DNA from 4 places in the Gottfriedia sp. ABJ_BB2_2 genome. Region 4 is predicted to be linked to each of the others. Evidence: riboswitches for the same ligand, from Rfam matches in the RefSeq annotation. Region 4 holds a riboswitch; each other region holds the start of a gene.
The links. A riboswitch is a leader RNA that binds a small molecule or an ion and turns the genes downstream of it on or off. The one in region 4 is predicted to bind S-adenosylmethionine.
Positions count from the first base shown of each region.

Region 1: linked by a shared signal. The riboswitch ahead of ACX6U0_RS01455 (LLM class flavin-dependent oxidoreductase) and the one ahead of ACX6U0_RS15450 (methionine ABC transporter ATP-binding protein) in region 4 are both predicted to bind S-adenosylmethionine.
Region 2: linked by a shared signal. The riboswitch ahead of metK (methionine adenosyltransferase) and the one ahead of ACX6U0_RS15450 (methionine ABC transporter ATP-binding protein) in region 4 are both predicted to bind S-adenosylmethionine.
Region 3: linked by a shared signal. The riboswitch ahead of mtnK (S-methyl-5-thioribose kinase) and the one ahead of ACX6U0_RS15450 (methionine ABC transporter ATP-binding protein) in region 4 are both predicted to bind S-adenosylmethionine.

Region 1 covers NZ_JBVFKR010000001.1:262,351-267,090, reverse strand. The annotation lists gene ACX6U0_RS01470 (flotillin family protein) at 1-970, shown strand, start outside; gene ACX6U0_RS01465 (GrpB family protein) at 1,106-1,624, shown strand; gene ACX6U0_RS01460 (DUF1398 family protein) at 1,688-2,071, shown strand; SAM riboswitch class I at 2,300-2,402, shown strand; gene ACX6U0_RS01455 (LLM class flavin-dependent oxidoreductase) at 2,513-3,562, shown strand; gene ACX6U0_RS01450 (ATP-grasp domain-containing protein) at 3,578-4,531, shown strand.
Region 2 covers NZ_JBVFKR010000006.1:30,271-35,010, reverse strand. The annotation lists gene ACX6U0_RS14270 (DinB family protein) at 1-143, shown strand, start outside; gene ACX6U0_RS14265 (cysteine hydrolase family protein) at 184-717, opposite strand; gene metK (methionine adenosyltransferase) at 944-2,140, opposite strand; SAM riboswitch class I at 2,349-2,461, opposite strand; gene pckA (phosphoenolpyruvate carboxykinase (ATP)) at 2,783-4,369, shown strand.
Region 3 covers NZ_JBVFKR010000001.1:619,881-624,620, reverse strand. The annotation lists gene ACX6U0_RS03310 (aminotransferase class I/II-fold pyridoxal phosphate-dependent enzyme) at 54-1,235, opposite strand; gene ACX6U0_RS03305 (carbon-nitrogen family hydrolase) at 1,372-2,166, shown strand; SAM riboswitch class I at 2,218-2,375, shown strand; gene mtnK (S-methyl-5-thioribose kinase) at 2,457-3,629, shown strand; gene mtnA (S-methyl-5-thioribose-1-phosphate isomerase) at 3,629-4,681, shown strand; gene ACX6U0_RS03290 (sugar ABC transporter substrate-binding protein) at 4,678-4,740, shown strand, end outside.
Region 4 covers NZ_JBVFKR010000007.1:63,258-67,997, reverse strand. The annotation lists gene ACX6U0_RS15460 (MetQ/NlpA family ABC transporter substrate-binding protein) at 1-570, opposite strand, end outside; gene ACX6U0_RS15455 (methionine ABC transporter permease) at 567-1,235, opposite strand; gene ACX6U0_RS15450 (methionine ABC transporter ATP-binding protein) at 1,225-2,241, opposite strand; SAM riboswitch class I at 2,416-2,533, opposite strand; gene ACX6U0_RS15445 (iron-containing alcohol dehydrogenase) at 2,778-3,941, opposite strand; gene ACX6U0_RS15440 (GNAT family N-acetyltransferase) at 4,011-4,586, opposite strand.

The DNA of each region.
Region 1 (4,740 bases), on a different contig from region 4:
CAATCAGGATGTATCTGAAGTTGCACAAAAGCAGCTCGATTTAATGGGATTTAAAATTACATCATTAGGTCTTACAGACTTACGTGATGCCGATGAAGAGAATGGATACCTAGAAAACTTAGGTAGACCACGAATTGCTGAGGTACGTAAACTGGCAGAAATCGCTGAAGCAAATAGTGAGCGTGAAACTCGTATACATAAAGCACAAACTGATCAAGAGGCAAAAGAAGAAGAATACAAACGTCAAATTGCAATCGCAGAATCAAAAAAGGAAAAAGATATTAAGGATGCAGCCTTTATGGAAGAAACTGAACGTGCTCGTGCGAAATCAGAACAGTCATATGAACTTGAAAAAGCAAAATTAGCAAAAGAAGTAAAAGAAGAAGAATTATCACTAAAATTCCTAGAGCGTGAACGTGCTGTTAGGCTTGAAGAAGAGGAAAGTAAAGTACGTAAAACCAAAGCAGATGCTGAATACTATGAAACAACTCGTAAAGCAGAAGCTGAGGCTCGTAAAGCGGAAATTGACGGGGAAGCAAAAGCAAAGATTCGTAAGGCAGAAGGTTCTGCTGAGGCGGACGTTATTCGTGAAAGAGGTAAAGCCGAAGCGGAAGCACGTAAATTATTAGCTGAAGCGATGGAAAAACATGGTGAGGTCATTATCACAGAAAAATTAATCGAAATGCTGCCTGTCTTTGCGGAAAAAATTGCTCAACCACTTAACAATATTGAATCGGTTAAAATTATTGATTCAGGTAACGGACAGGGGATTCCATCTTTTGGAAAAAGTATTACAAAAACAATGGTTGAAATGCAAGAGCCATTAAAAGAAATGACAGGTATTGATGTTGCTGAATTGATCAAGTCATATGCATCAAGGACCAATGGATATGTAAATCAAAGCCCTGCTGTTTTACCTGAAAAAAGTTTAGAAAATAGCAAATCTGATGGTACGAATTCGATCGAATAGCTACAATTATAAGACTTTCGTTGAGTAGCCAATGGCTACTCTTTTTTTGAGGAACTCTTATTTGTGTTAAATTTGGTATGAAAAGATTCAAAATAAAAGAGAAATATAAGATAGGTTAAAAAATGGGGACAAAACATGGACGGAAAAGTGATGATAGAAAATTTCTCAACCCAATGGGCTTTAGAATATAAGAAAGAAGAAATGAAGATAAGAAGTGTTTTGGGGGAAACATTAATTCAAATGGAACATATTGGTAGTACTGCAATTGAAAACTTAGGTTCAAAACCCATTATAGATATAATGTGTGGAGTAAAAAATGTAAATGAAATAAGTGACTTTCTTAAATCGTTTGCTAATATCGGATATGAATTCGTTTGGCATGAGGATTTTCCGGAAAGACGTTTTTTTAGAAAAGGTGAATATAGAGCAGGTACACACCATCTTCATATCTATGAATTTGAGAGTGACTATTGGACAAATAATATATTATTTAGAGATTACTTGAGAAATCATTCAGATATACTAAACGAGTACTATCACTTAAAATTAAAATTAGCTGATAAATATCCATATGATAGAGTTTCATATACAAACGGAAAAAATGAATTTATTAGATCAATTATTAAAAAAGCTAGGGAAGAATTAAAAACATGAATCATATGTAACTAGTGATTATTCATGTAAAGATGCAATTTTTAACTATGAAGGAGAATAAGTATGAATGATAAAATAACAGAAATTGAATTTCAAGATATTATTCGTAGACGAAGTAATGGTGAAATCAACTTTCCGCAATTTCTAGAAGAATTAGCCAAAAGAGGCATAAATGAATATGAAATAGAAGTTACTTCTGGTCAAGCTACTTATAAAGGAGTTCATTCAGAATTTAAAACAGATTCCCAAGTAAATTTAGTTATTTCTAATCAATTTGATCGAAACAAAGTACTTGAGGCTATTGCAAATATCTCTCTTCCATTTTTAGAGTTTTTAAAAGAAATTGCTGATGCAGGAATTGTAAACTATCGTGTTTATATACCTGAGAGAAAGGTTACATATTTCGGTATAGGGGAAGAAGAAATTGATGAGAAACTTAATATATGAAATAACTATAAAGCATATAGCAAATCTGATCATAAAGAGGCTCGAAAACGCCAAGTTTGAGATTATTCTATTTTAATTAAAAAATAAGATTCAGACAAATGATTGTTCTTAGTGTAGCTATCATCTATCAATTATGAACGAGATTAGCATTAAAACTAATTTATTGACAATTTAATTAATTTAAACTATTATCACATTATTAATGAAAAAGTTGAATTTATATTTATCTTCTTATCCAGAGAGGTGGAGGGACTGGCCCTTTGAAGCCTCGGCAGCAGGTTCTTATGAATACTGTGCCAATTCCAACAAGCACACGCTTGAAAGATGAGAAGAGGGTTAAAAAAACTCTCTTCTTTGGAGGAGAGTTTTTTATTTTGAGTATAATTCCAACTTAGTAGATTGGCAAACTCGGTTATATTAAAATTAAGGGAGAGAGTCCAGATGAAATATGGTTTTTGGTTACCTATTTTTGGAGGCTGGTTACGCAATGTTGATGATGAAAATATGCCGCCAACCTATGAATATGCAAAAGAAGTTATTCAATCGGCTGAAAAATGGGGCTATTCAACTACTTTAATAGCAGAATTATATTTAAATGATATTAAGGGACCTGAGCATGATTCTCTTGAGGCTTGGTCTACAGCAGCAGCACTTGCTGCAGTTACGGAAAAAATTGAAATTATGACGGCAATTCGTCCTGGTTTTCATAATCCTGCTGTAGCAGCAAAAATGGCTGCTACTATAGATCAAATCAGTAACGGGCGATTCACGTTAAACGTTGTTTCTGCTTGGTGGGCAGAAGAAGCGCGTCAATACGGAGGTATTTTTACAGAACATGATGAGCGTTATGCTCGTACGGAAGAGTTTATTGATGTACTAAAAGGTTTATGGACAGAAGAAACTTTCAATTATTCTGGCCAATTTTACGACTTAAAGGACACGAAGCTTGCTCCGAAGCCGGTGCAAAGACCTAACCCAATTCTATATGCAGGTGGTGAAAGTGAAAAAGGCAAGCAAACTATTGCAGAAAAATGTGATGCTTACGTAATGCATGGTGGAACTGTTGAAGAGATTGAACGAAAAATAGCAGATATGAAAGCACGTCGTGAACAAACGGGCAATAAACCATTTAGTTCTTTTGGAATGGCAGCGTATGTTATTTGCCGAGATACTGAGGAAGAGGCACAGGCTGAGCTTGAAAAAATCACAAAAGTAAAGGATTCAAGCGGATATGCTGGTTTTAAAGACTTCACTACAAAATCACAATTAGAGCAACAAATTCAATTACAGGATTATTCGGTGTCTAACCGAGGCTTGCGTCCAAATTTAGTAGGAACACCAGAACAAATTGCAGATCGAATTTTACAATACGAAGAAACTGGATTAGACTTATTATTATTACAATTTTCTCCTCAACTCGAGGAAATGGAACGATTTTCAAAACAAGTTATGCCATTAGTTGAACAAAAACGTAGTTTCATAAAGAGCTAGAAAGGGGTCGTACAAATGAGCAAGGTATATGTAATTCATGAAAATAGTGAGTGGACAGTCCATTTAACAAAAAGATTGGAGGAACTGGGTGTTCCTTATGAAGAATGGCATTTAGACGGAGGAACTTTAGATTTATCGACAGAACCACCAGAAGGTATCTTTTATAGCAGAATGAGTGCTTCATCTCACACTCGTGATCATCGTTTTGCAGCCGAATTTACTGCTCAAGTCTTAGCCTGGCTTGAAGCACACGGACGTACGGTGTTAAATGGAACGAATGCACTAAAATTAGAAGTAAGTAAGGTTTTACAATACTTAGAATTAAACAAGTATGGTGTTAAGACCCCAAAAACAATTGCAGCGGTTGGAAAAGAAAATATTTTGAAGGCAGCTGAAAGTTTTTCAGGACAGTCATTTATTACGAAGCATAATCGTGCAGGTAAAGGGTTAGGTGTTCAATTATTTCACAGTATTGAAGCATTAAAAACTTACGTAGAAGGACCTTCTTTCGAAGAGCCAGTCGATGGTATTACCCTTATTCAAGAATACATATTGTCTCCCGAAAGCTATATAACTCGCTGTGAGTTTGTCGGAGGTAACTTTGTTTATGCTGTGAAGGTTGATACTTCGGAAGGTTTTGAACTGTGTCCAGCAGACGTTTGCCAAATCGGCGATTTATACTGTCCTGTTGGCGAAGAAGTAGAAGAGAAGCCGAAGTTCGAAATCATTAATGGCTTTGAGGATGAAATTTTAAATAAATATAAAGAAGTTCTAGCTAATAATCAAATTCAAGTTGCTGGTATCGAATTCATCAGAAATGCTGAAGGTACGATATTTACTTACGATATCAATACAAACACGAACTATAATTCTGATGCTGAAGCAAAAGCTGGAAAATATGGAATGCTTGAATTAGCTTCATTTTTAAAGACAACTTTAGAAGAAAACTATACTACAACAAAGGCTTAATTTTGAAGTAGTTACGAAAACATAATATAATCTATTTAATAAAGGAATTTCACTTAGAAATTCCTTTTTTGATACACATTTATTGCAACTGTTAAATGATTTTTCTTTAAAAGATAAGGAACAGGAAAATACTTACATTTTTTGAAATCAACTCGAAATGTTAGAAAGAGTACAGGGACTTAGCTATGTAATGCTTTGCCATAAAATCT
Region 2 (4,740 bases), on a different contig from region 4:
CCTTACTTTCAACACTTTCTAATGAATCTCTACAAACCATCGGTTCGGTTAATCATGCTCCAACTACTGCTCGTGCAATGGCTTATGTAATTGCTGGGCACGAGCTCCATCATTTAAACATTCTAAAAGAGCGTTATGTATAAAAGGAAATACCACCGTACTAATTACGGTGGCATTTTTTATTTATTCAAACGACATATCCTTTGTTTCTTTTAAGATAGCGAATCTTCCGCCACCGAGAATACCATTATGATGGTTAATTATTTGAGAAGCTTCTAGATTTCCATTATCAAAAGTACTATGTGCGTCTTTAACTAATGTATTGTTGTAGCCTTTACTAAAGGCACTTCTTACAGTTGTATCAATGCAAAACTCAGTTTGCATTCCGATGATGACTAAGTTTTCGATTTGTAGTTTATTCAGCTCTTCCTGTAGACTCGTCTCGTAAAAAGAATCACAAGTTCTTTTTTGGACAACGATATCAGTTGAACGTGGTTCAATTCTCGGATGGATTTCCCAAGTAGATAAACCTTCTTTATATTCAGAGTCGTCCTCGGTATGCTGAATATAAACAATCGGCATTTTTGCTTCTCTTGCTTTTTCAACCAAACTAGTAATGTTATCTAGTACTTTTTCTTCATTATGTAACTTAAAATCAGGGTAAGTAAACATTGCATTTTGAACATCCACGACTAATAATGCTGTTCGATCATTCATTTTACAATAATAAGGAGTACATTCCCCTTATTACATTCACCTCCGTCCTTCATTTTTATCACGTTAGTGCTGAAAATAATACACAATCATATCATCTTACATAATCATACTTTTTGAAAGAAAAATTTAAAAAAGATAAATGACAATAAGCATTTATTCGATAAAATAATCCCAAAATAAAAAAGAGACTGTAACAGCTAATGCTGTATACAGTCTCTTTTAAACATTAAAGACCAGCTTCAGTTTTTAAAGCTTCTGCTTTATCAGTACGTTCCCAAGGAAGGTCGATATCTGTACGGCCGAAGTGACCATAAGCAGCAGTTTGTTTGTAAATTGGACGACGAAGGTCAAGCATTTTGATAATTCCTGCTGGACGTAAGTCAAAGTTATTGCGAATAACTTCTACAAGTTTTTCTTCTGAAACTTTACCTGTACCAAAAGTATCAATTGCAATAGATACTGGTTTCGCAACACCAATTGCGTATGCTAATTGAACTTCAGCTTTATCAGCTAATCCAGCAGCTACGATGTTTTTCGCAACGTAACGTGCAGCATAAGCAGCAGAACGGTCAACCTTCGTTGCATCTTTACCAGAGAATGCTCCACCACCGTGACGAGCATATCCACCGTAAGTATCAACGATGATTTTACGACCTGTTAATCCTGCATCCCCTTGAGGTCCACCGATTACGAAACGGCCTGTTGGGTTGATAAAGAATTTTGTATTTTCATCGATTAACTCAGCTGGTACAACTGGTTTAATAACAAGTTCTTTAATATCATTTTCGATTTGTTCTTGAGTTGCTTCTGGACCATGTTGTGTTGATACAACAATTGCATCAATACGAACTGGTTTGTTGTTTTCATCATACTCAACTGTTACTTGAGTTTTTCCATCTGGACGTAAGTATGAAACTGTTTCGTTCTTTCTTACTTCAGTTAGACGACGTGCGATTTTATGAGATAAAGAAATTGGAAGTGGCATTAATTCAGGTGTTTCGTTTACAGCAAAACCGAACATTAAACCTTGGTCTCCAGCTCCGATTGCTTCGATTTCTTCATCTGACATGCTTCCTTCACGTGCTTCTAATGCTTGGTCTACACCTAAAGCAATATCAGCTGATTGCTCATCGATAGAAGTTAATACTGCACATGTATCTGCATCAAATCCGTATTTAGCTCGGTCATAACCGATTTCACGGATTGTTTCGCGAACAATTTTTGGGATATCTACATAAGTAGAAGTTGTGATTTCACCTGCAACAAGTACTAAACCTGTTGTAACTGAAGTTTCCGCTGCTACACGAGCATTTGGATCATTAGCTAAAATTGCATCAAGAATTGAATCTGAAATTTGGTCACAGATTTTATCTGGATGTCCTTCTGTAACTGATTCTGAAGTAAATAAACGACGTTGTGACATTGAGTCCCCTCCTAAATTGAATTGACGGATCTCTTTTTTCTCAACATAAGATTAGAAAAATGTTTTCCTATATCTTATGTTTCCCATTTAAGATAAAGATAACTCAGTGTAAATTACGAAATTGCCATCTGTATTTAAGTTTTGAGCAAAAAAAAAGCCTTCCTCTTATCCATATTGCTTGAGGAAAGGTTTAGTTATTTGCCTTTCGCTCTTATCGTCCAAGACAATAAATTGCCTTGCATCAGGTTCAGCACCTTTCACTTAAAGTGAGGTTGCTGGGCTTCGTAGGGCCTGTATCCCTCCACCTACTCGGGATAAGAGAGTATCCGTATGAAAAGTATCATATTAAAAATTAACTTTCTTGTCAACAATTTTCATCATTCTTTAGACACATTTCAACATCTATAAAAAATCAGCACATGCTTTACATTCATTCCTATTAAATGGGAAATACCTAATAATATCTTTCATACAGGCTAATTTACTCCTTTAAGTATACTGTTTTACTCATTTTAAAATTTTTAATAATTTCGTTACACATTTTTCCAACTAATAGTATACACTATTAAAATAAATGTGTTATACTATTTAACGAGATACCTACATGGCAGACAAATTATATTTAAAGGATGGTATTAGTATATGAAGACAGTTGATGTAAATATTGAATTGAATGAATTACTTTCAAGTAATCACATGTATAACCAACTTAGCGTTTCTGAGCTAGTTGAAAAAGTTCTAACAAGACAAGAAGGTATTCTAACGTCAACGGGAGCAGTTAGTGTATCAACGGGAAAATATACTGGCCGTTCACCAAAAGATAAATTTATTGTTAATGAAGCATCTGTAGAAAACTTAATTGATTGGGGAAAAGTAAATCAGCCAATCTCTTCAGATGTATTTGAAAAATTATATAGTAAAGTACTTACTTACTTAAAAGATAGAAACGAATTATTCCAGTTTAAAGGATTTGCTGGTGCAGATACTGGATATCGTTTACCAATCCAAGTTATTAATGAATTTGCATGGCATAATTTATTTGCACACCAGTTATTTATCCGCCCTACTGAAGAAGAATTACTTACACATCAAACTGAATTTACGATTGTTTCTGCTCCAACATTTAAAGCTGATCCAGTTGTTGATGGTACAAACTCAGAAGCATTCGTTATTATTTCATTTGAAAAACGTATTATTCTAATCGGTGGTACTGAATATGCGGGAGAAATGAAAAAATCAATTTTCTCAATTATGAACTTCCTATTACCACAAAAAAATGTATTACCTATGCATTGCTCAGCTAATGTTGGTAATGAAGGTGATGTTGCATTATTCTTCGGGCTTTCTGGTACTGGTAAAACAACATTATCAGCAGACGCAGACCGTAAATTAATCGGTGATGATGAGCATGGTTGGTCAGACAATGGTGTTTTCAATATCGAAGGTGGATGCTATGCAAAATGTATTAATTTAACATTTGAAAAAGAGCCACAAATTTTCTCAGCGATTAAATTTGGTACAGTTCTAGAAAACGTAGTCGTAAATCCTGACGGACGTTTAGCAGATTATGACGATACATCATTAACAGAAAATACACGTGCAGCATACCCAATGCAAGCAATTCAAAATATTGTTGAGCCAAGTGTTGCTGGACACCCACATACAATTATCTTTTTAACTGCTGATGCTTTCGGAGTATTACCTCCAATCAGTAAATTAACGAAAGAACAAGCTATGTACCATTTCTTAAGTGGATTTACTAGTAAATTAGCTGGTACAGAACGTGGGGTTACATCACCACAAGTAACTTTCTCAACTTGTTTCGGTTCACCGTTTTTACCGCTTCCAGCTGTAGAATACGCGAAAATGCTTGGTGAAAAAATCGAAAAACATAATGTAAATGTATTCTTAGTAAACACTGGCTGGACTGGTGGAGAATATGGAGTAGGTAAACGTATGAATCTTTCTTATACAAGAGCAATGGTACACGCTGCACTTGAAGGAGATTTAAATTACGTTGAAACTACTCAGGATGAATTTTTCGGTCTTGCAATTCCTCAACACGTTCCAGGAGTGCCTGATCAAGTATTAGTTCCATCAACAACTTGGGAAGACAAGTCAGCATACGAAATCAAAGCGCTTGAATTAGTAAATAAATTCAAGGAAAACTTTAAAAAGTTCGAAGGCTTTGATGCTCAACTTGCTGAGCTTGGCGGTCCTATAAAATAATTTTAACATTGAAAGGTCTTCTAATCGAAGACCTTTTTTTGTGATGATTAAGTTTAATCTGTTATTGAAGCGTGTTGAATTCCGCTCCAGGTGCTCGCTTTCCATGGGGCGTGAGCTGAGCCTCCTCGGCGCACAGGAAGTGGTTCTTTCATGATCACAGTTTTAGTATGTCTTCCTTTTTACGCGCCTGTGGGGTCTCAGCATTCCCGCATTTCCCATAGGAGTCGAGCACCTTCCTCTCCATTCAACCTCTTAAAATAATATTCTTATTAAGGAATTAGTTAAATGAATAATAACATTTTATCTAAAGGCCAGTTTAAAGAAGTGTGTTGAATTCCGCTTCAGGTGCTCGCTTTCCATGGGGCGTGAGG
Region 3 (4,740 bases), on a different contig from region 4:
TTGAATTTTTAACATAATCGCATTATTTCACGAACAATTGGAATTGTCAAACATTAAATGTTTAAAAATATTTCGAGATTTTTTAAACGTGAAATGGCTTCTTCTAATCTACTAGTGTCAGTTAACAGACCAACTCTTACATATCCCTCACCAAAATCACCGAAACCATTACCTGGTGCAACAGCAATATGAGCCTTTTCAAGTAATAAATCTGCAAATTCAGTTGAAGTAAATCCATTTGGTACTTTAAGCCAAGCAAAAAATGAACCAGCTGGGGCAGTTACATTCCATCCGATTTCTCGGCAGCCATTGATTAAAACATTTCTTCTTTCTTCGTAAAGGGATAATAATTCTTTAACACTTTCCTGTGATTCAGTTAATGCAGCAGCAGCTGCTTCTTGAATTGCTGGAAATAAACTAACGTAAAGATGGTCTTGTAATAAATTAATCGCTGAAACCACTTCCTTATTTCCAACGGCAAAACCGACTCGCCAACCTGCCATATTATAGGTTTTAGAAAGAGTATAAATCTCGATGCCACATTCTTTTGATCCTGGTGTTTGTAGGAAACTGATTGGTTTTTTACCATCGAAACCAAAAGCGCCATATGCGAAATCATGACAAACTGTTATTTGATTATTTTTTGCTAATTGAACCGTTTCTTCAAAAAAATCTGAAGTAGCAACTGCACCAGTAGGGTTATTAGGGTAATTAATAAATAATATTTTACTAGCGTCTAAAACTTCTTGAGGAATCAGGTTATAGTCTGGTAAAAAATGATTTTCCTCAATCAACGGTAAAGTATAAGCTACTGTTTTTGAAAGTGCAATACCTGATAAATAGTCTGGATATCCAGGGTCAGGAACTAAAATTGTATCGCCTTCATCACATAAACAAAGTGGCAACTCAACTAATCCTGCTTTTCCACCAAATAAAATGGCTACTTCTTCCTCAGGGTCAAGATCAACATCATACTCACGTTTATAAAAATCAACAATTGCTTGTTTTAAACTGCTAATTCCTCGAAATGGGGAGTATTTATGAGTATTAGGATTTTCTACTGAATTTTGTAGAGCTTTTATAATATGATTTGGTGTTGGTTGGTCTGGGTTACCTTGACCTAGATTAATAACATCATGTCCGTTTTTAATAGACTCATTTACTTTCATAACGAGTGAAGCAAAGAATTGCTTTGGTAGATTTTCTAATAATTTACTAGGTTTCAAGTTCATCACTCCAAAAAAATAGTTCAATGATTTGTATCAATACAAGTTGAAAGTTTCAAATAATGAATATTGCAATAACTTTCACCATCATATATGCTCATTTTAAAAATGTCTATAAAATTTAGAATAGGGTGAATATAAATTGATTAAGATTGCATGTATACAAACAGACATAGTTTTAGGGGATTCTACTACAAATTCCATGAAGATGAAGGGTAAAATTTTAGAGGCTATACATCAACATGCAACTGTAATCGTGTTGCCAGAACTGTGGACGACGGGATACTGTTTAGAAGAAATTACAAAGCATACAGGACAACAGGAATCTATCATTTCTGAACTTCAAACGATTGCTCGAAAGTATCAAGTGACATTCATAGGTGGCTCATTTCCAATTGAGCGTGATCATGGTGTAACAAATACATTAATCGTGATAAACAATCAAGGTGATGTAGTGAAAGAATACGACAAAGTCCATTTGTTTCAGTTGATGAACGAGCACCACTATTTACAGTCTGGTACCGAAAATGGATTGTTCAGCATTGATGGCTTAGATGTTGCTGGTTTTGTTTGTTATGATTTGCGATTTCCAGAATGGATTCAAACACATGCTGTAAATGGCGCAAAGGTTTTGTTTTTTGTAGCTGAGTGGCCTATTCAAAGAATGGAGCATTGGGAAACTTTACTGAAAGCACGTGCAATCGAAAACCAATGCTATGTAGTTGCATGTAATCGAGTAGGCAAAGATTTAGCGAATACTTTTGGTGGAGGCTCGATGGTGATCGATCCTTGGGGAGAAATTTTAGTGAAAGGTTCAACAAAAGAAGAAATTATTTATGGAGAAATCGACCGAGAAAAGGTAGAGGAAATCCGCAATACGATCCCAATTTTTGAAGACAGAAAAGATGGAATTTATAAAAGTTTCAAAAAAAACGTTTGACAAACTAAAAAATAATCATCTACAATACGGTTATAAAATTTAATATGCGAACTCTTATTTCGAGTAGGCGGAGGGATTTGGCCCGATGATGCCCAGCAACCGACCATAATACCATTGTGAAATGGGGCGTAACTTTACGCCTGAGCTTAAATGCTCAGTAAGGCACGGTGCTAATTCCAACAGAAAAGAAATTTTCTGGTAGATAAGAGACGAAAGCCAATTTACGATTGCCCCTTTTCGTCTCGAGAAGGGGCTTTTTATTTTGACTATTTTAAGGGGGATGAATTGTAATGACAGTCATTCAGAAAAAAGAATATAGACCTTTAACAGAGGCTACATCAATTACGTATTTACAAAAGTTGGGATATTTTACGAATCAAGTTTGTGAAAGTGTTGAAATTGGGGACGGAAATTTAAATTTAGTTTTTAAAGTAAGACCTGTTGGACAAGAGCAAGGGTTAATTATTAAGCAAGCATTACCATATGCAAAAGTAGTAGGAGAAAGCTGGCCACTTACATTAAAAAGAGCAACAATCGAGAGTAATGCAACAAAAATATATAATGATTTAATTCCAAATCTAGTTCCGAAAATATTTGCCCATGATGAAGAACAAGCAGTAACAGTTATGGAGGATCTTTCTCATTTACAGATTTTACGTAAAGGATTGATTGAAAAGAAAAGCTTTCCTTTTTTTGCAGAGCACATCGGAAAGTTTTTAGCAAATTCTTTATTTTTCACTTCTGATTTCGGAACGACGCCTGCTAAAAAGAAGGAGCTAGAGTTTACTTTTCATAATCCAGAGCTATGTGATATAACGGAAGATTTAGTATTTACAGATCCATTTTTTAATAGCGAAACAAATAGTTTTGAAGAGGAATTACTAGATGAAGTTCAAGCTTTATGGAACGATGATGAGTTACAACTTGAAGCAGCTAAACTAAAACTTGATTTCTTATCAAAAAAGGAAGCACTATTACACGGAGATTTACATACAGGAAGTATATTTGCATCAGCAACTGAAACAAAAGTGATCGATCCAGAGTTTGCATTCGTTGGACCGATTGGATTTGATTTAGGGCAAATTCAAGCAAATTTATTGTTCCAAATATTTAGTAGAACTGAACAAAAAGAAGAGATATTTGAACAGCTAGTTTCGATTGAAAAAGTATTCAATGAAACATTTATCAGGCTATGGGAAGAGCATAGTGTGAGACCATTTAACCAAGCTGACCTAATAAAAGAAAAACTTGAAGGCTACTGGATTGATGCTATTGGCGTCATTGGGTGTGAATGTATTAGAAGGACAATTGGTCTTGCACACGTAGAAGATATTGAATCGCTTGAACTAGAACATAAAATTGCAGTTAAAAAAGAAATCCTCGCATTTGGGGCAAATTGTATAAAGAATAGATTTACTATTGGAAATATTAAAAATTTAATTTCAGATTGGAGTAACAAATAATGGCTACATTACAGCAAATACCTGAATCATTACAATGGAACGGTGAAACTTTAAATATTCTTGACCAAACAAAATTACCACTAGAAGTTGTTTATTTAGAAGCGACTTCTTTACAAGATGTGAGAGAAGCAATTGTAAAACTACAAGTGAGAGGCGCACCTGCGATCGGATTGGCAGCTGCTTACGGTCTATATTTAGGTGTACGTGAAATTGAAACGGATTTGATAGAAGAATTTCATGTGCAGTCAAGAAATCTTGCTGATGAATTAATTAGTGCAAGACCAACTGCAGTAAATTTAGCTTGGGCTGTTGAAAAACTACTACAAATTAGCTCAAATGCAAAGTCAGTAGCAGAAGCAAAATTTATCATAATGGAAGAAGCGATAAAATTACATTTAGCGGACGAAGCAACGTGTAAAGAAATTGGAGAAAATGCTTTAACACTTTTACATGACGGTGCTGCTGTATTGACGCATTGCAACGCAGGCAGTATTGCGACAAGTCGATATGGTACAGCGCTTGCTCCGCTACATTTGGCAAAAGAAAAGGGTTGGGAAATATCAGCATTTGCTACTGAAACTAGACCCGTTTTTCAAGGGGCAAGATTAACATCATGGGAATTAAAGCAAAGTGGCATTCCAGTTACACTTCTAACAGATAATATGGTCGGTTATTTATTACTAAATAAAAAAGTTGATGCAATTATAGTAGGTGCTGACAGAATTACGGCAAATGGTGACACGGCAAATAAAATTGGAACATTACAATTAGCAATTTTAGCAAATTATTATCAAATCCCATTTTATGTAGCAGCTCCACTCTCAACAATTGATGTTTCTATTGACACAGGAAAAGAAATTGTGATTGAACAGCGCGATCGTAGTGAAGTAACGAATATTGGAAATTTACAAATCGCTCCAGATGGAATTGATGTCTTAAATCCAGCATTTGATGTTACACCTAATGAATTAATTACTGCGATCATTACAGAAAAAGGAATCGTTACAAGTAATTATCGTGAGACATTTTTACGATGGGGGAATGAAGAATGAAAAAAATAATCGCTACTTTATCAATTGCTTCGATTTTATTAACAGCTTGTGGGAATGAG
Region 4 (4,740 bases):
TGATCTAGCTGTTTGACCTGCAGCAACAGGTTTGATTTTTAGATTCTTAGGATTCTCTTTAATTTGTTCAATACTTCCTTTAGGGTCGAAATTATCTACTAAACTAATTAACTTTGAAGATTGTAGTAGTTTAAGTGCGCGACCAGCATTCGTTACATCATTTGGTATTGTAATCGTTGCACCATCTGGGATATCACTTAGCTTTTTAAATTTATGTGAATAAATCCCCATTGGCGCGATAACCGTAGAACCAATTGCAGCAATTTTTAAATTATGATCTGCTTTAAATTGGTTCATATATGTAATCGTTTGAAAAGAATTTAAATCAAGGCTACCGTCATTAAGTGCTGTGTTAGGCTGAACATAATCTGAAAAAGAAACGATTTTTAATTTTATACCATCATTTTTTACTTGGTTTTCTATTATTCTCCAAAGCTCAAAATCATCACCATTAATTCCAATTTTAATCGTTCTCGTCTTTCCATTACCTGCTGTCTCTTTAGAACTACATGCTGTTAATACCGAAACCGCTAATAATACTACTGCAAAAATACTTAAAAACTTTTTCATCCTCTTTTCCTCCTTACATATCTTGACCATGAATTTCCCAAACTTTGAATGATTTGAACAATAACTACTAGTAATACAACCGTAATGACAATGACTAAGGTTTCAAAGCGTTGATAACCATATGTAATCGCTAAATCCCCTAAACCTCCAGCTCCAACAGCACCTGCTGCTGCAGTTGATCCAATCAATCCTATCGTTGCTGTTGTAAATGAAAGAATCAACGATGGGATGGCCTCAGGCAAAATAAACTTCACGATAATTTGAAACTTTGTCGCTCCCATTGCATAGGCTGTTTCCAGTACTCCCTTATCCACTTCTAGCATGGAGTTTTCAATCAATCTCGCTAAATATGGACCTACAAAGATTGATAGGGGGACAATCGCTGCAGCTACGCCAATGGATGTTCCTGTTACTAATCTAGTAAACGGAATAATGGCAACTAGTAGAATAATAAACGGAACAGATCGCACAATATTAATAATGGTATTTAATATCGTAAATACGGGTTTGTTTTCCATTATATGTCCCGGTCTCGTTACAACCAGGATAATCCCTAAAGGCAACCCAATGATTGTGCCAAAAATAAATGACCCCAATACAGTTAAAAATGTTTCTTGGCATGCCTGCAGAAACTGCGGCCAGAAGAATTCCCAATTAAGCTCCATTTAACTCAACCTCCCTTACATCTATTCCTTTTTCTAAAATAAATTTAATTGCTTTTGCACTTTCCTCTTCTGTACCATCTAGTGCAACAAGCAAATTCCCATAAGGTCTTTCTTGTAGCTCTGTAATCGATCCATAAAGAATGTTCAAATGAATATCGAATTTTTTCAGAACCTCAGATAATAGTGGATCGGCTGCTTTTTCACCTAGGAATACTAATTGATAATATTTCCCCTTAGCGAGTGATTTCGATAAATTGGTCGGCACCTCACTTTGTAATACAGTGTTAACGAAGTTCTTTGTAATATTTTTTTGTGGATTCGTAAAAACATCGTAAACATTACCTTCTTCAACAATTTCTCCATTATCAATGACGGCTACTTTATCACATAAATCGCGAATTACACTCATTTCATGAGTAATAAGGAAAATGGTAAGATTATAGGATTTATTTACTTTCCTTAAAAGCTCCAATACATTCTTTGTTGTTTCAGGGTCTAATGCAGATGTTGCTTCATCGCAGAGTAGAAGATCTGGATCTGTCACAAGTGCCCTTGCGATTCCCACTCTTTGCTTTTGTCCTCCCGATAAATGCCCAGGATATACATCTTGTTTCCCTGTCAGTCCGACAAAATCAATTAATTCCATGACCTTTTCCTGAACATCACTTTTCTTCTTTCCTTCAAGGTAAAGCGGCATTGCTATATTATCGAACACCGTTTTAGATGAAAGTAGATTAAAGTGTTGAAATATGACGCCAATTTTTCTACGAGTCTTACGTAATTCCTCCTCATTTAATGCCATCAGGTTTATCCCATCAATCAGAACTGATCCTTCTGTTGGTTCTTCAAGTCTATTTAAACAGCGAATCAAAGTACTTTTTCCTGCTCCTGAAAAGCCAATGATTCCAAAAATCTCCCCTTTCTCAATTTTCATATTAATGTTATTTAGTGCTTTAATTGGTGGCCTTCCAGGATAAACCTTGAAGACATTTTTAATTTCAATCAAATTATTTCCTCCAATGCAAATATTATCAACAAAATAACATAGTATTCCTGTATGTAAACTAGGATTTATATCCGTAATTACCCCATTTTACTCTCACTCACAACATCAAAAAGCCCCCCTTCTTATCCAAAACACAGATAAGAAGAGGGGCTATTAATATATAAGCCGCTCTACTTCTTATCTTTCAAATCGCTTGAACGACTTGCAGGAATTAGCACGGTATTTGTTACGAAACAACAAACCCGTTGCTGAGGTATCATAGGGCCAGTCCCTCCACCTCTCTGGATAAGTAATAGAATTTATTAAATTTTAAAAAATTATTGTTTTAATATTATCTCGCTTTTTATAATACGTCAAGAAATATTTTTGATTTTTTTATGAGAAGTAGTTTTTGAATTCATATTCTTATTCAATCACGCCTCTATGAATAATGGTTGAAGGATTGCAAAGAAGTAACGCACGAAAAGCCTTACCTATATAAAATAGATAAGACTTTTTTGGTAAGCTAATCAAGTAAATACTCTATCCTTCTTCAATTAAAGTGCTGCTTGTAAGATTTTTAAAGCATCCTCTTGATCTAATTTTTTAAAGTATCCAAATGGTCCGTACTTTACTGTTTTAGCTGACATTTCGTGAAGCTGATCTTCTGTAATGCCATATTCACTCAGTTTGCTAGGTGCTCCGATAGAATTCCAGAATGAACGTAATGCTTTGATTCCTTCTAATGCCCATTCTTCTTTTGATTTTGTTCCTTGTTCAATGCCGAACACTCTTTCTGCAAATTGACCAAAACGATCAACATTTTCATTCATTACATACTCCATCCAATGTGGGAATATTATTGCTAACCCACCACCGTGTGGAATATCTGTTACAGCAGAAACAGCGTGCTCGATATTATGAGTAGCCCAGTCTCCTTGTACGCCCATACTTAGAATACCATTTAAAGCCATCGTTCCACTGTAAAGGAGCGTTTCGCGTGCTTCATAATTATCTAAATTCTCGACTGCAATTGGAGCTGTTTCAATGACAGTTTTTAATATCCCTTCACAGAAACGATCTTGAATTTTTGTGTTTGTTCCATGGTGGAAATATGACTCAAGCACATGAGACATAATATCAACTGACCCGTAAACTGTTTGATTACGTGGAACTGTAAATGTATTTTGTGGATCTAAGATTGAAAATGTTGGATAGCTAAATTTACTTCCCCATCCTAATTTTTCATTTGTTTCCCAGTTTGTAATTACTGATCCTGCATTCATTTCAGAACCAGTTGCCGCTAATGTTAAAACTGTTCCGAATTTTAAAGCGTCTGTCGGAACTGCTTTACGAGTAATAACATCCCAAATCTCACCATCAAATTTTGCACCTACAGCAATTGCTTTCGTACAGTCAATAACTGATCCACCACCAACTGCTAAGATGAAATCGATATGCTCATCTTTACAAATTTGAATCCCTTTATGTACCGTAGATAGCCTTGGATTTGGCTCAACTCCACTTAATTCGTGAATTGTTTTATCCGCTTCTTTTAAAATACCTACTATTTGGTCATATAGACCATTTCTTTTAACGCTACCGCCACCATATACTAGTAAAACATTTTTTCCAAAGCTTTGAGCTTTGTCCTTTAGTTTTTGTACACTGTCTTTACCAAAAATTAATTCTGTTGGGTTTGCAAATGTAAAAAAGTTCATACGTTTCCCTCCTATTCTTTTCATCTTAATTTTAACTGAATTAATAGAAAGGATGCATCTGAAACGACTTTAGTTTCGAATATTTCTTTCAATAACTGGAAAAACTAAATAATCGTATGGTTTTCCCATGATTTGTTGAACCTTTTCATATTCAAAACCTACTTTTTCATACAAACGACGCGCAGCTGGTTTATCTTGATCAACATTTAAGGAAACTCTTTCTACACCAATTGTTTTCGCATGCGCCAATAAACCTTTTAACAGCTCTGTACCAATTCCTAATCCTTGATATGCAGGATTTACAGACACTGTATCAATGTAATAATCGCCTTCTTCTGCTTCTTTATCTACTTTGGCATCCATTTTTGTATTTCGGCTGATGATTTCTAGCATTTCTTGGTCAAGCTTTGCTAATTCCGAAACATGGTAAGCAATAATGACACCAACTACTTGTTCTTCATGTACTTTCACAAGACAATTATGATAACTTAAGCGATTGTTCTCAGATTGTACATAATATGTTAATAATGTTTCTGCTTCTTCATAGGTTTTTGTTCCTGTTAGCATAAAAGCAATCTCTTCAATAGCTTGTACGATTAATGGAACTATTTGCTTTGTATCTTTTTTTTGTGCTAAACGAATCATGATTTCACCTTTTATTCTTTATTATTACTTTAATATAACATATTTTCTTGTAACCTTTGTAATGTTCATCACGAACATTGTAAAATTCGTATGATTTCCCTCTTTTTTTTAATGCTTATTTAATGTATAATTAATCTAAATGTGTCTAGGAGGA